3 linked regions of the Terriglobus albidus genome follow. The main gene of each other region encodes a partner of the protein of the gene in region 2 in a complex. Links are inferred from orthologs where the notes say so. Each region holds a gene or a part of one and is shown on either strand. Other genes may lie near its edges.

Region 1 (2,843 bases), 3.2 Mb from region 2 along the record:
ACCGTCGTCATTAACCGCAACGGCTGCGAGATCATAACGCCGTCGCCGAAAGCCTGGATCGAGTTATAACAAGGACTGGGCCTGCGGTCGGTTCCGCGGCGCCAGCGAATCCGGAAGAAGAGATAAAGCATGGAAGCAAATGAACTGAAGGACCTTCGCGAACTCGTAGAGTTTCTGAAAGACAACAAGATTGCCGAATTCGATCTTGAGCGGGGCGACCTCAAGGTCCGCATCAAATTCACCGGCCCTCCGGTTCCGGCGGCTATCGACTATACACAACTCGCCACATTGATTCCGCAGCAGACGATTGCACCTGCGCCCTTGGTGGCCGCGGCGCCGGTCTCTGCACCCGCGGCCGAGGCACAAGCGCCGGCTGAGAATGTTCATGAGGTGAAATCCCCAATCGTCGGCACCTTCTATGAGTCTTCGGCGCCGGGCGCGGCTCCGTTTGTCAAAGTTGGCGATCAGGTTGAGGTCGGTCAGGTGCTATGCATCGTGGAGGCCATGAAGCTGATGAACGAGATTGAATCTGATGTCGCGGGAGAGGTTGTACGTCGCATTGCTAACAACGGCCAGCCGGTGGAGTATGGCCAGCCGCTTTTTGCCGTGAAGCCACGTTGAGACGCTGTTCGACCTACCCCTGGTAACAAGACTGGAAGAAGATGTTTCGCAAAGTCCTTATCGCCAATCGCGGCGAAATCGCGCTTCGAGTGATCAATGCCTGCAAGGAAATGGGCATTCGTACTGTCGCGGTCTATTCGACAGCGGACCGCAACTCACTGCATGTCCGTTTTGCCGATGAAGCTATCTGCATCGGACCGCCTCGTTCGGCCGAGAGTTATCTGAATGTTCCGGCGGTGATCTCTGCTGCGGAGATTGCCGATGTGGATGCCATTCATCCTGGCTATGGTCTGCTTTCGGAGAATGCCAACTTTGCCGAGGTATGCCGCGCGTCGAACATCAAGTTCATCGGGCCGCCGCCCGAGGTGACGCGCATGATGGGTGAGAAGTCCACCGCTCGCCAGACGATGAAGAAGGCAAAGGTGCCGATTCTTCCCGGATCAGACGGTGTAATTGGCAGCGTGGATGAAGCTCTGAAATGGGCGAAGTCGGTTGGCTATCCCGTCATTTTGAAAGCTGTTGCCGGCGGCGGCGGACGCGGAATGCGTATCTGCCGTGCTCCGCAGGAACTTCCGGACCTCTATAACCAGGCATCGACGGAGGCGCTGAATGCCTTTGGAAACGGTGATCTGTACATGGAGAAGTTCATCGAGCGGCCTCGTCACATTGAGTTCCAGGTGCTGGCCGACGAACATGGGAATGTTCTTTCTCTCAACGAACGCGAGTGCTCGATCCAGAGGCGCCATCAGAAGCTGATCGAAGAGGCCCCTTCGCTCAAAATCACGCAGCAACAGCGCGAAGAGATGGGCAAGGTAATCCGCAAGTCGCTTAAGGACATCGGCTACTGGAATGCGGGCACCATCGAATTCCTGATGGATGAAGACGGGAAGATCTACTTCATCGAGATGAATACCCGCATCCAGGTGGAGCATCCGGTGACGGAGATGATCACCGGTATCGACCTGGTGAAGGCGCAGCTGCGCATTGCCGCCGGAGAGAAGTTGTCGGAGATCGTTCCTCAGCCCATTGTCATCAATGGGCACGCGATCGAGTGCCGTATCAATGCGGAACACCCGGAGAAGTTCACTCCTTCGGCGGGCAAGATTACGGCCTTCAATCTGCCGGGCGGCAATGGTGTCCGGGTCGACACAGCGCAATATGCGGAAGGAGTCGTGCCGCCGTATTACGACTCGTTGATCGGCAAGCTGATTGTTCATGGCAAGGATCGCGAAGAAGCGATGAATAAGATGCAGCGGGCGCTCGACCAATTCATTGTGCAGGGCATTTATACGACAATTCCGCTGCACAAAAAGATCTTTGAGGATGAAGAGTTCCGCGCCGGAAATTTCGACACGAAGTTCATGGAACGCTTCTTTGAACGGGAGAAGGCGAAGGCCGAATAGAGATCATGGAAGACGCACTCAGGCCGTCAGACCATCATCGATGGACTCTGCGCGGCCTGTTTCGTTCTATCCCTATATGGATCGTTCCTTTCCCGCTGTTGTACTTCTTAGTCCTGAGTCGGGGGACAGTGGGAGATCCCGTCATGGCTCTGTGGTGGCATGTGCGCCACGGCAACTACGCCAGCTTCAACGGTCATAGCTTTCGTCTGCCCCTGCTGTGGCGCAGTACCAATCCTGATCGTGGAGAGATCTTCCGCCTGTCGCATGCCGTACAGTTGAACATTGATCATGCCGTCGGCGGGATTCGCAATGAGCAGCAGGCTGAGGCCTTCCAAAGGCAGATCCTTGCAACCTATGGCCGAGGTGTGGAAGAAGGGCGTTTCTCTCCAGAGACAATTCGCGCGCACGGTCTGAGCTTTCTTTGTGTGCGTGAAAACTCCGCACAGCCCTGGGCTTTGTATCTGTGCGTGGTTCCAGGTACCGACTGGCAGATTGGACTGACCGGAGGACAGGCTGGCCTGGACGATGCACGCCGCATCCTGGCATCGGCGCGGTAACCATCATGCAGATTCCTCGGCTCTATCCCATTCTCGACGCCGGTGTATTGGCCGCGCGGCAGATCTCGATCGAACAATTTTCCGGCGAGCTGGCATTGGCTGGAGTTTCGTTACTGCAGTATCGCGACAAGGTCGCGTCGCCACAGACGCTTCTTGCGAATCTGCAGCGAATCCGGTCGGCTGTCCCAGGGGTAAGGTTGTTGCTGAATGATCGGCCTGATCTGGCGAGGATTGGAGAGTGTGACGGCGTGCATGTCGGACA
Region 2 (6,116 bases):
TACGCGATGGGTTGGATCATCGAGCACCGCGCGGGATATCGCCTGCTTTTACACGACGGCTCGATCAATGGATTCACCGCGATGGTAGCTCTGATTCCGGAGAAGCATACGGCCATCGTGGTACTGAACAACGCTGAGACGGCCTTACCGAAAGCAGTAGCGGAGAACTTTCTGAGCCGTTATCTCAATCTTCCGTTTCACGACCGGATTGATGCGATCAAGCAGAACATCGATACCGCGAGGAAGAAAAGCGCAGAAGCTGATGCGGCATTCGAAGCAGGACGTCTGCCTCATGCGCCCACATCGCTGCCGCTTTCTGCATATGCGGGAGAGTGGTTTCATCCGGCGTTTGGCAAGGTGTCTATGACGGTAGAGGGAGACGTTCTCGATCTTCACTTCGACGCTCTGACACTGCACTTCCGCCATTACAACTACGACACCTTCGTGGCGAGCGATCCATTTACGGGCCGGCTGACAGCAAGCTTCCATCTCGATGCTCAAGGTAAGGTGACGGAGCTTTCGATTCCTTTGGAACGGACAGTGAAGCCGTTTGTGTTTACGCGGCCGAGGAAGAGTTAAAAAGTTGGGGCGTTAAGGCGGGGACTCGTTGAATAGGGTTGCCCCGGGATGGATTGGGGAAGTACCTCGCCAGGACGCATCGAGATAGCCAGAGCATGGCTACGACTGGCGGGAGCAGCGGGCTTCAGCCCGCTGATAAAGGCTCAAAAATAAATGGGCTTTAGCCCTGGGTTCTCCTTCGCCCGCGAGGAAAGGCCCAGGGCTAAAGCCCATTTTCTTGTTGGGGCAAAGAGACCGTGGGCTAAAGCCCACGGCTCCCACCGGTTCGAGCTTCGCTCGAATGGTTCACCCCAGATATTCCATCCTTTGCGATGCAATGAACGGGCATCCAGAGTAAAGCGTCCGAATTCATCGATAACTGCTAAAGCTCAGCGAGTTCTTCTTCTTCCTCAGAAGTGGAACTCGCGGGTGACTTTTCAAACGCGAGCAGATCTCCAGGCTGGCATTCGAGAACCTCACACAGCAGTTCCAGCGTGCTGAACCGGATCGCTTTTGCGCGGCCGGTTTTCAGGACCGAGAGGTTCTGTGGCGTGATGCCCACTCGTTCGGCGAGAGTGTTCAGCTTCATCTTCCGGCGGGCAAGCATCACATCGACATTGACAACAATTGGCACTGCAAACGCTCCTTCGGCCAGATCAGATGGTCAGTTCGTTTTCTTCGCGCATCGCCGCAGCCATCTCCATCAGCCACGAGATCACGATGACCGTCACGCCAATGGCGATTGAGTCCATGCGGAAGTAGAAGGAATGAGGAAGGCGCCGCTCGGTTAAGACCACTGCAGCGGCAATCCATATAAGATTGGCCGCGGCCCACAGAAGAGCGGTTATACCCAATTGCCGGATCTCCCCAGCGGATGCAACGGTAAAGATCTTGCCTTCCGTATAGTTCCGAAATAACCGTTCCAGGTGATACAGCCCTTTGATAGGAACAGCGATCGCAAGCACCGCAACCACAGCCATAAGGATGCGTTGATATCCACTCAACGTGCTCAACGGGATCGAGATATCGAATGCACGGACGATTCCACCCCTTCCAATGCAGATGCCGGCGATACAGGCGAGCAACAGCAGGAACATGACAAGCAACGCTCCCTGGCAAATCCGCCTGAAAACCTGGCTGAACGACCGAATCCTTTGCAGCTTTCTCTCGAGTTCGGAATCCATGAACGATACCTCCGTAGATCTACCAGCACCACGAAAGAAACAGTAAGACGCTAGAGCGTCTTTGTCAATATTTATTTATCGAATAACGATAAATAAATAGCGTTTATCGCTACCAAGAGCCCGCAAGGCGCCCCTCTCTTTGAATGGCAGCTGCCAAAATCAATCGGCTCGATCATTTTTTCTGAGAATGAACTCGTGTCTGCCTCTGGCCGTCGGCATGTGTGTTTGTGGTCGCTCGTAAGTACAACCCTACGAGTCAGTTCCGCAATCTCATGAATCGCATTTTCCTGCCTCGAAAGAGGGAAAGAGGAAGGAAGAGCCCATAAAGAAGTTCCAAGGTGTGTCCTGGGACGCGGATGAGGGGACTCATTCGCGTCATTTTTTCTTTGGACTGCGCTGACTTGGAGGATGTCTCCTGGGGACATGGGGACCCGGGCATGGGCTATCTCTATATGTCGATATCTCTAGATGTTGCTGGGCATTCCGAGAGGAGCGTGCAGCGGCGTTTTCATTGCGGAAAACGCCCATACATGCACAAACCCTGCATTACACCTACAGAAAAATGCTCTAGCGGTTGAGGGGAAAGACCGCGCGGACGCGAGGCTCTTTCAGGTAGAGGCCAATCCAGAGTATGGCGCCGAAGAGAACAGGCATGTACCAGATTGCCTGTTCCGCCCGCAGGTGGGTGAGGGCAGCTGCACCGAGGTAGGCCGTGAGCAGGATCACGCCCAACACTTCGGTGACCGGAATCAGCGCCAGCAGGCCGCCGAGCAGAGCCACAGTGCCCATGTAGGGAAGGATGCTCATGGGATAGCCGAACTGCTTGAGGCCGTCGATCACCATCTGAGCGTGGCGGAGCGTGTTGATGCCGCCCGAGAGGATAAAGAGTGAGGGAATCCAGATGAGGATGCGCCCAGTCCACAGCGCGGCCTTCGAGGTGCCTGCGGTTTCAGCCATGAGGCAAGGTCTCCTTTAGAGGGTTCATCCCAGGAGGTATGGGACGGCCCGGCAAGGATACGAAATCTTGTCTCTATTGGGCTAGGCCGGCTGCATGAAACTGAGAGCGCGGACGAGGTAGTCCTTCAGCTCGCGGCGCGGAACAATGGCATCGAGGAAGCCGTGCTCCAGCAGGAACTCCGCGCGCTGGAAGCCTTCGGGTAGCTTCTGGCGGATGGTCTGCTCGATGACGCGGGGACCGGCAAAACCGATCAGGGCTCCGGGCTCGGAGATATTGAGGTCGCCCAGCATGGCAAAGCTGGCCGTGACGCCACCGGTGGTAGGGTCGGTCATCAGCGAGATGAACGGGATCTTCTCGGCGTCGAGACGCGTAAGAGCCGTGGAGACCTTGGCAAGCTGCATCAGGGAGGCGATGCCTTCCATCATGCGGGCTCCGCCGGAGGCCGAGATGATGATCAGCGGGGTCTTGGTTTCGTAGGCGCGATCCACAGCGCGGGCGATGGTTTCGCCGACGACGGAGCCCATGGAGCCACCGATGAAGCCATATTCCATCACCGAAAGAACGACACGATGCGGCCCCATCTGGCCGACGGCATTGATGATGGCGTCGTTCAGGTTGGTCTTGCGGCGGGCTGCCTGCAGGCGGCCGCTGTAGCTCTTAAGATCGGTGAAATTCAGCGGGTCGGTGGAGCGCAGATCCAGGTCGACCAGCTGATAGCCAGGCTCAAGCAGCAGATCGATACGCGAACGGGCATCGAGGCGGAAGTGCTTGCCGCATTTGGGGCAGACCTGCAGGTTGGCTTCGAGATCAGCCTTCCAGATGATCTGCCGGCAACCCTCACACTTGATCCAAAGACCTTCCGTGCGGACTGTCTTCTCTGTGTCGTCGTTGATGATCTCGTTATCTTCGCGCTTAAACCAGGACATCCTGTTCGTAACCGCCTCGGCTATTTTACCGGAGCGGAGCGTACGGTGCAGGACGGCGGAGGAAGAGGCCTCCTGCGGCGCAAAGAATGAGGCCCCAGGCGATGGCAAAAGAGAGGCGCAGCGCGCTTTCCCGGCGTTCAAAGGGAAGCAGGCTCTGGCCCGCGACGACATAGTTACCGTCGGGAAGCGGACGAACGGTGAGCGCAAGGCGCAGACGATTCTCCGGCTGCCAGGTGATGACCGTACGCCCGGTCTGCCGGATACGAGGGAAGATCACGCTGGGCAGATGCGGAAAGGCTCCATGCAGCGTGGCGCTGGCAGCGATGGGTTCGCCGGCAGGGTTGTAGATGGCGGCAAAGGTATGGTCAGAACGCAGCCAATCGACATCGCTGATCTCTTCTCGCGGCTGCAGGATATGCTCATTCGCGCCTTGTCCGAGCCTGGCAGCGATGCTTGCCACTGCCTGTCGGGGCCTGACATCGGCCTGGCGGCGCACGATCTGCTGCGCTGTAACCGCCATCACCAAGAGGACCAGGGTGACGGCTCCAGAGAGCAGGATGGCGTACAGCGGCCGCAAAGGTGTCGTTATCCGCTCCCAGAGTCCGGAACCCAGGCTGTCCCGTAGATGGACCAGAAGCAGCCGGCCGTGTCCCGATTGCCGCTCGTCATAGGCCTGGCGCGCGGCGTCGAGAAGCTGCTCGCGATACCGTTCTCGGAATGCCTTTGGATATAGGTACAGGGATAAAGCGTAGATGCGGAGGAGACGATCGAGCTTCATGCCTTCACCTCGATGGGGCGTATGCCTTTGTCCTGAGCCATGGCGACCGCTCGCTGCAGCCGTGCCGTCTCTGCTGTAAGCACACGCCTGCCGAGCGGGGTAACGCGATAGTAGCGCCGGCGCTCATCTTCAGAGAGGCCCGTCTCCACGACAAGGCCAGCGGTCAGCAGGCGGTCGAGCGTTCCGTAGAGCGTTCCCGGCCCCATGGAGACGTGCTCGCGCGCCTCCTGCATGATGGCGTAGCCGTGCTTTTCACCATCGGCAAGGGCGAGAAGGATGGCGAAGACTGCCGGCGTTAGCGGAAGATGATCCTCGGGCGAAGTCCTGGCGGTGCTCATGGAAGCACTCTACATCAGGAACAGATATATCCGCAACAGATATATGTTAGCCAGCGACGCGGCGACGGCTCTTACGGGCCATGCCGGAGATGGCGCCGACCAGCGCAAGGAAGGCCGTGATGAAGACGGCGCGCATAGCGAACTCCGAAAGCATCTGCCCGGCATGGCCTTCGGGAGAACGCAGCAGGGAGAAGACGAGCTGCTGTTGCTGGGCGTCAATGCCCACACTCTTGTAAAACTCACCCAGCCTGTTCAGCATGTCGGCGAAAGCAGCGTCCATGGCTGCTCCGCGATGCAGGACATAACGTTGGATGACCATCAGCAGCGCGGTCGAAAAGGTGGTGAGGAACGAGACGGCGAGACCGGTCACCGTTCCGAGACGCGCGCCGATACCGCCATCCATGGGACGGTTGGGCGCCGGCTTGAGGTAGAACCAGAGCGTCGTGGTGGATGCCGTGAGGATCCAGAGAAAGCGAGCGATAGAGAGCACCGGCACCAGCACGGCCAGCGCAGACAGTACCGCGGCTGCGGCGGCAACCACCAGCGACGAGAGCAGGGCCCGGTGCCAGTCGATGCGCGAGACTCGCTGCAACGGCGGCAGATTGCCGGCGGCTGCTTCATCCTCCATCTGCTCCGCGGTGACATAGAGCTGCGCCGCTCCGCAGTGAGGGCAGAACGCGGAGTCCGCGGGGAACGACTGATGGCACCGATGGCAGATTGCTTCCATGCTGCTAAAAGGCTAGCAGACGAACGCCAGGCCTGCCTGCGTAACCGTTATTTCGCGGAGACCAGCACCATGCCGTCCGCGCCCTTACCGGAGAAGATGCTCTTTACCTGCTCCTGTTTGGCAACGTCCAGCTCATCAATGGTCCCGGAGTGCAGGCTGGAGACAAAGGCGCGCGTTCCGTCTTTGGTGATCACGACTGCCTGCGGATATTCGCCCACCGGAATCACCTTCGTGACCTTCATCGTCGCCAGGTCCAGAAAAGCGACTTTATTGGCATGTACGAGGCAAAGGATCAGGGTCTTACCGTCGGGCGTAATGGCGCCGCCGTAGCCGGAAGCCGGCAGCGCGACATAGTTCTTCACCTTATTGGTGGCGGTATCGATAACAGCGAGACGCGGCTCAACCTGGTCTGAGGTGAAGACGTACTTGCCATCGTTCGTGATGGTGATGCGCTGTGTGTTCTTCGAGATCGGAATGATGGTGACGAGCTTCTTCGCATCCAGATCGAGAACGGAGACGGTACCGGGGCCGACGTTCGCGGTGTAGGCGTGGTGGCCATCGGGAGAAAGCACCAGCATGTGCGATTCGGCCTGTCCTGTCGGGATGGAATAAAGCACCTTATAGGTCTTGGGATCGATGGCGGTGAT
Region 3 (6,027 bases), 3.2 Mb from region 2 along the record:
GCTGCATCTTATTCATCGCTTCTTCGCGATCCTTGCCATGAACAATCAGCTTGCCGATCAACGAGTCGTAATACGGCGGCACGACTCCTTCCGCATATTGCGCTGTGTCGACCCGGACACCATTGCCGCCCGGCAGATTGAAGGCCGTAATCTTGCCCGCCGAAGGAGTGAACTTCTCCGGGTGTTCCGCATTGATACGGCACTCGATCGCGTGCCCATTGATGACAATGGGCTGAGGAACGATCTCCGACAACTTCTCTCCGGCGGCAATGCGCAGCTGCGCCTTCACCAGGTCGATACCGGTGATCATCTCCGTCACCGGATGCTCCACCTGGATGCGGGTATTCATCTCGATGAAGTAGATCTTCCCGTCTTCATCCATCAGGAATTCGATGGTGCCCGCATTCCAGTAGCCGATGTCCTTAAGCGACTTGCGGATTACCTTGCCCATCTCTTCGCGCTGTTGCTGCGTGATTTTGAGCGAAGGGGCCTCTTCGATCAGCTTCTGATGGCGCCTCTGGATCGAGCACTCGCGTTCGTTGAGAGAAAGAACATTCCCATGTTCGTCGGCCAGCACCTGGAACTCAATGTGACGAGGCCGCTCGATGAACTTCTCCATGTACAGATCACCGTTTCCAAAGGCATTCAGCGCCTCCGTCGATGCCTGGTTATAGAGGTCCGGAAGTTCCTGCGGAGCACGGCAGATACGCATTCCGCGTCCGCCGCCGCCGGCAACAGCTTTCAAAATGACGGGATAGCCAACCGACTTCGCCCATTTCAGAGCTTCATCCACGCTGCCAATTACACCGTCTGATCCGGGAAGAATCGGCACCTTTGCCTTCTTCATCGTCTGGCGAGCGGTGGACTTCTCACCCATCATGCGCGTCACCTCGGGCGGCGGCCCGATGAACTTGATGTTCGACGCGCGGCATACCTCGGCAAAGTTGGCATTCTCCGAAAGCAGACCATAGCCAGGATGAATGGCATCCACATCGGCAATCTCCGCAGCAGAGATCACCGCCGGAACATTCAGATAACTCTCGGCCGAACGAGGCGGTCCGATGCAGATAGCTTCATCGGCAAAACGGACATGCAGTGAGTTGCGGTCCGCTGTCGAATAGACCGCGACAGTACGAATGCCCATTTCCTTGCAGGCATTGATCACTCGAAGCGCGATTTCGCCGCGATTGGCGATAAGGACTTTGCGAAACATCTTCTTCCAGTCTTGTTACCAGGGGTAGGTCGAACAGCGTCTCAACGTGGCTTCACGGCAAAAAGCGGCTGGCCATACTCCACCGGCTGGCCGTTGTTAGCAATGCGACGTACAACCTCTCCCGCGACATCAGATTCAATCTCGTTCATCAGCTTCATGGCCTCCACGATGCATAGCACCTGACCGACCTCAACCTGATCGCCAACTTTGACAAACGGAGCCGCGCCCGGCGCCGAAGACTCATAGAAGGTGCCGACGATTGGGGATTTCACCTCATGAACATTCTCAGCCGGCGCTTGTGCCTCGGCCGCGGGTGCAGAGACCGGCGCCGCGGCCACCAAGGGCGCAGGTGCAATCGTCTGCTGCGGAATCAATGTGGCGAGTTGTGTATAGTCGATAGCCGCCGGAACCGGAGGGCCGGTGAATTTGATGCGGACCTTGAGGTCGCCCCGCTCAAGATCGAATTCGGCAATCTTGTTGTCTTTCAGAAACTCTACGAGTTCGCGAAGGTCCTTCAGTTCATTTGCTTCCATGCTTTATCTCTTCTTCCGGATTCGCTGGCGCCGCGGAACCGACCGCAGGCCCAGTCCTTGTTATAACTCGATCCAGGCTTTCGGCGACGGCGTTATGATCTCGCAGCCGTTGCGGTTAATGACGACGGTATCTTCGATGCGGATTCCGAAGCGGCCGGGAAGGTAGACACCGGGTTCAATCGTAACGACCATGCCCTCGGCGAGTGGCTGCTTCTGGTTGGCGGCAATCCTTGGTCCCTCGTGAATCTCCAGGCCAACACCGTGACCTGTGGAGTGCGTAAAATATCGTGCCAGCCCCGCACGCTTCAGAACACTGCGGGCTGCTTCATCAACATCGCCGCAAGTAACTCCATCCTTTGCGGCTGCCACTGCCGATTCCTGCGCTTCCAGGACTGCGGCATAGGCTCTTTCCTCTTCAGCGGTTGCACGGCCCATATGCACCGTGCGTGTCATGTCCGAACAATACCCGTTGAGAATAACACCGAAGTCCAGTGTGATGAACCCTTTGCGGGGAATGCGGGAGGAACTTGCGCGTCCGTGCGGAAGTGCAGATCGGGCGCCCGAAGCGACAATCGTCTCAAACGACATAGCCTCCGCCCCTAACAGGCGCGCCTGATGCTCCAGCTCCGCCGCGACAGCTACTTCCGTAATTCCCGGCTCAAGAAAGCCGAGAATATGGTCAAACAGCCTCGCGCCCAGTGCGGCAGCTTGCCGCATGCGGCGGATCTCTGCTGCATCCTTGATCTCCCGCTGTGCTGCAACCAGCGGAGACTCCAGCGGCTGAAAGAAACCGCGGCGCAATCGTCCACTCACTGCCTTGCGAAGATGTCCCAACAGCGCGATGGTCGTATGCGTCCCGTCAATACCGCAGCTAGTTAGCTGTTGCTGCTCCAGCCACGCGGCAGCCATTGTCTGCGCAGACTTTTTCTTTGCAATCACAACGCGAGCGCTCTCAACCTCTTCCCTCGCCTGAACGGTATAACGGCCATCCGTGAATAGAACGGCTTTGCGTGGAGTGATCGCCAATGCAGCATTGGATCCTGTAAAGCCAGTCAAATAATGGACATCGGGTAGATGGGTCAGCAGCAATGCCTGCACGTTCTGTGCGGCCATGGCTTTTCGGATCGTACGGATTCTTACCTGCATCCGTTCTATTTTATGTTCCGAATCCCCCTCCGGGCCAACGACGACGATATCATCAAACTATGCCTGATCCCTCGTGGATGACACGACGTAAAGTTCTTCAACTGGGAGTGGCAGGCGTAGCCGGGATGGCTTTGTACTCCGGCGAGCTTGCACGGCACGAACTGGAAGTCGTCCAGCTTACCGTCAAACTGGCAAACCTACCGGACGCCTTTCACGGCTTCCGCATCGCACAGATCAGCGATCTTCATTTTCACGAATACACGGAAACATTTTTTCTTCGCTCCGTATTGCGCCGTGTTAATGCGCTTCGTCCAGATGCTGTCTTATTGACCGGGGACTTCATCAGTAACGCGCGCGATCGCACCTACCCAATCGCACAGGCTCATGTCTGCGGCGACATCCTGAAGATGCTGGAGTGCCCCATCCGATATGGAGTCCTTGGAAATCATGACTCCGCCATGGGAGAAACAGAGATCCACCATGCTCTCGTCTCCAATGGAACACCGATTCTCTTGAACAAGAGTGTTCCCATTGAGCGAGGCGGCAGCCGCATCTGGGTTGGAGGACTGCGCGATACGCTTGCCTCCTATCCGGAACCGGAACAGGCGATCCCGTCTAAAATTCGTAACCCTAAGGAGCCGGTCCTTCTGATGATTCACGAGCCGGATTACATCGACGAGTTGATGAAGTACCCGTCGAGTCAGTCCGTAGGCCTGGTGCTCTCAGGCCACTCCCATGGAGGTCAGGTACGGCTGCCGTTCCTTCCCCCGCTCAAAGCGGTTCTGCCGCCGGGTGGGAAAAAATATATTGAGGGTCTCTTCCGCGTAGGCAATACGCAGCTCTACGTCAATCGTGGCATCGGAACCACGGAGGTTCCCTTCCGGCTCAACTGCCCGCCGGAGATCACGGTGTTGACACTGGAGCAGGGCTAGAGCATTTTTCCTGTTCTGGTTGTCCCGGAAGGAACGTGCGGCGGAGTTTTCAATGCGGAAAACGGCTATGGATGCGGAAACCCTGCGGAGAAAAATGCGCTAACGCGCGCGACGGACAGGCTTCTTTTGCGTGGGCTTTGCCTTTGCCGGAGCTGATGGCTTGCGGACCCCCGACTGCTCATCCATCCAGGCATCGAGCAGCGAGCGCTTGAAGCGCCACCGGTTCCCCAGCTTGAAAGCCGGAACAAATCCCTCGGAAGCATAACGGTAGAGAGTATCGCCACTGATGCCGAGATAGTCGGCAGCCTGGCGAATATCCATCACCTCTCGAAGCGCGATCTGGGCAGCGGATGGCATTGATCACATCTGCGGGCAGACTTCCCCGGCTCTCTGTTTTTACCCCGTTTTTTCCCGAAGTACAAGCAATTTCTGAGGTTTACGGAGGGGTTAACATCCGTTTCGTCAACCTTTCGCTGTAGCCAGTGACGGAACGCGCGCCTGTGCTGGATTAACAAACGGCCGCCACCACAGATTCTGCGTCGGTTCGCCTTGAAATGCCGTCGGTACACCAGGCGCCGGTATCCAAAGATCGACGCCTTTCTCCGGAGCGATGCTCAGCAGCCGCTCGATCGGTTGACGCCACTCATGCAAGGCAAGGTCGAAGAGTCCCCAGTGGATAGGAAACATCACCCGGCCGCGAAGCGCTACATGAGCCTCCACGGCACGGTCTGGTCCAAGATGGATCGACTCCCACAGTGGATTCGAAGCCCCGATCTCGAGCATCGTCAGGTCGAATGGGCCATACGTCTCGCCAATCTCTGCAAATCCCGGCCACTGCCCTGAATCTGCCCCGAAATAAAGATTGTGATGATCGTTCCGCAGCACAAACGATGCCCACAGCGTTCCGAAGCGGTTGAACAGGCTGCGGCCAGAGAAGTGGCGCGAGGGCAAGGAGAGGATCTCCAGCGTTGCTCCATTCCGTCCGCTGGTCAGCGAGAGCCGGTCACACCAGTCCATCTCATCGATGCGTTCCGCGGAAACGCCGAACCGGCGGAGGTACTTCCCTACGCCTAGCGACGTCACCCAGCGGACGTTGCGATCGGCAAGAGCCCGAACGGCGGTCTCATCCAGATGGTCGTAGTGGTCGTGTGAGATCAGAACGGCATCCAGTGGCGGCAACTCGTGCAAAGCGATCGTCGGCGGAAAGAAACGTTGCGGGCCGGCGAACTGCACCGGAGAAGCACGCAGCGACCATACGGGATCAACCAGCAGACGAAATCCGTCAACCTCCAGCAGCAACGACGAGTGTCCGAACCAGGTAATTCTCACCGGAGAGCCATTGGATGCCTCAAACCAGCGGGCGTCAGTACGGAAGTGGGGTAACTGGGGAGCCGGTTCACGTTTCCGGCGGCCGAACAGGAACTCCGGCAGCATGCGGAACATTTCGCTCGCACTGGTAAAGTGGGTCGGGACGGGGTTAAGAAATTTGCCGTTTTGGCGCCGGGCCGGTTTGAGGTAACTCACACAAAATTCGATGCCCTGCAACGCTCCCCGACGCAGGAAAAAAGGAGACGAAGTAATGAAAAAGGCTTACTGGGTGGTTTCTTACCAGGCCATTCACGATCCGGCGGCACTTGCCGCCTATGCACCTCTCGCCGTGGCGGCTATCGCGGCAGGTGGCGGGGCAGCCCTGGTACGTGGCCTGCCCCATGAAGTTGACGGCCGCGGCATCAAGGAACGGACGGTTGTCGTAGAGTTTCCCAGCCTGCAGGCTGCGGTCGATACCCATCACAGCGACGCATACAAGCAGGCACTAGCGGCTCTGGGCAACGGTGTCGATCGCGATTTTCGTATCGTTGAAGGCGTCTAGCCCCAACAAACGCCCTAGTCCCATCCACCATCCAACAGGTTGGTGACATGGGCAACGGCTTTCGTGAGTTTGGCCTGGCGAGGCTGCCGGGCCTTCTCCGGATCGTCTTCCGTGGCAAAGATGTATTCAATGCGCTCTACGCGGTAAGGTCCCGCCCCTGCCTCAAGTCCATCGCCGGGTAGAAGAACGACGTCCCCCGGTTTCGGTACGGTGTGGAGCTGCTCCAGCGGAACCAGGTTCACGAAGTCACCGGTATCAAGCACGAACTCGAGACAGTCCTGACTGAAGATCAGCTCCCGTCGGTTTGCCTCAGCAATTCTGCGGGCCTTTACA

The links.
Region 1: the proteins of accD (region 2) and accC are in contact, whole or in part, in a solved structure (PDB 8UXZ), measured with the Escherichia coli proteins. The link is inferred for Terriglobus albidus from one-to-one orthologs.
Region 3: the proteins of accD (region 2) and accB are in contact, whole or in part, in a solved structure (PDB 8UXZ), measured with the Escherichia coli proteins. The link is inferred for Terriglobus albidus from one-to-one orthologs.

Annotation. Positions count from the first base shown.
Region 1 is NZ_CP042806.1:3,909,838-3,912,680, reverse strand. It holds accC (acetyl-CoA carboxylase biotin carboxylase subunit), read left to right. Parts: upstream 1-662; coding sequence 663-2,024; downstream 2,025-2,843. Other genes in the region: thiE (thiamine phosphate synthase), read left to right, coding at 2,587-2,843; FTW19_RS15300 (hypothetical protein), read left to right, coding at 2,168-2,581; accB (acetyl-CoA carboxylase biotin carboxyl carrier protein), read left to right, coding at 130-621; FTW19_RS15315 (M24 family metallopeptidase), read left to right, coding at 1-69. UniProt on the Escherichia coli protein: This protein is a component of the acetyl coenzyme A carboxylase complex; first, biotin carboxylase catalyzes the carboxylation of the carrier protein and then the transcarboxylase transfers the carboxyl group to form malonyl-CoA.
Region 2 is NZ_CP042806.1:695,957-702,072, reverse strand. The notes cover bases 1,704-4,611. They hold accD (acetyl-CoA carboxylase, carboxyltransferase subunit beta), read right to left. Parts: upstream 3,627-4,611; coding sequence 2,781-3,626; downstream 1,704-2,780. Other genes in these bases: FTW19_RS02890 (PadR family transcriptional regulator), read right to left, coding at 4,401-4,611; FTW19_RS02895 (hypothetical protein), read right to left, coding at 3,652-4,404; FTW19_RS02905 (DoxX family protein), read right to left, coding at 2,310-2,699. In the rest of the region: FTW19_RS02920 (serine hydrolase), read left to right, coding at 1-579; FTW19_RS02915 (helix-turn-helix domain-containing protein), read right to left, coding at 941-1,192; FTW19_RS02910 (DUF2975 domain-containing protein), read right to left, coding at 1,215-1,655; more of FTW19_RS02890, read right to left, coding at 4,612-4,742; FTW19_RS02885 (hydrogenase maturation nickel metallochaperone HypA), read right to left, coding at 4,789-5,469; FTW19_RS02880 (cytochrome D1 domain-containing protein), read right to left, coding at 5,517-6,116.
Region 3 is NZ_CP042806.1:3,910,806-3,916,832, forward strand. The notes cover bases 1-2,819. They hold accB (acetyl-CoA carboxylase biotin carboxyl carrier protein), read right to left. Parts: upstream 1,747-2,819; coding sequence 1,255-1,746; downstream 1-1,254. Other genes in these bases: accC (acetyl-CoA carboxylase biotin carboxylase subunit), read right to left, coding at 1-1,213; FTW19_RS15315 (M24 family metallopeptidase), read right to left, coding at 1,807-2,819. In the rest of the region: more of FTW19_RS15315, read right to left, coding at 2,820-2,892; FTW19_RS15320 (metallophosphoesterase), read left to right, coding at 2,970-3,824; FTW19_RS15325 (helix-turn-helix domain-containing protein), read right to left, coding at 3,924-4,181; FTW19_RS15330 (MBL fold metallo-hydrolase), read right to left, coding at 4,287-5,348; FTW19_RS15335 (DUF1330 domain-containing protein), read left to right, coding at 5,404-5,694; FTW19_RS15340 (hypothetical protein), read right to left, coding at 5,709-6,027. UniProt on the Escherichia coli protein: This protein is a component of the acetyl coenzyme A carboxylase complex; first, biotin carboxylase catalyzes the carboxylation of the carrier protein and then the transcarboxylase transfers the carboxyl group to form malonyl-CoA.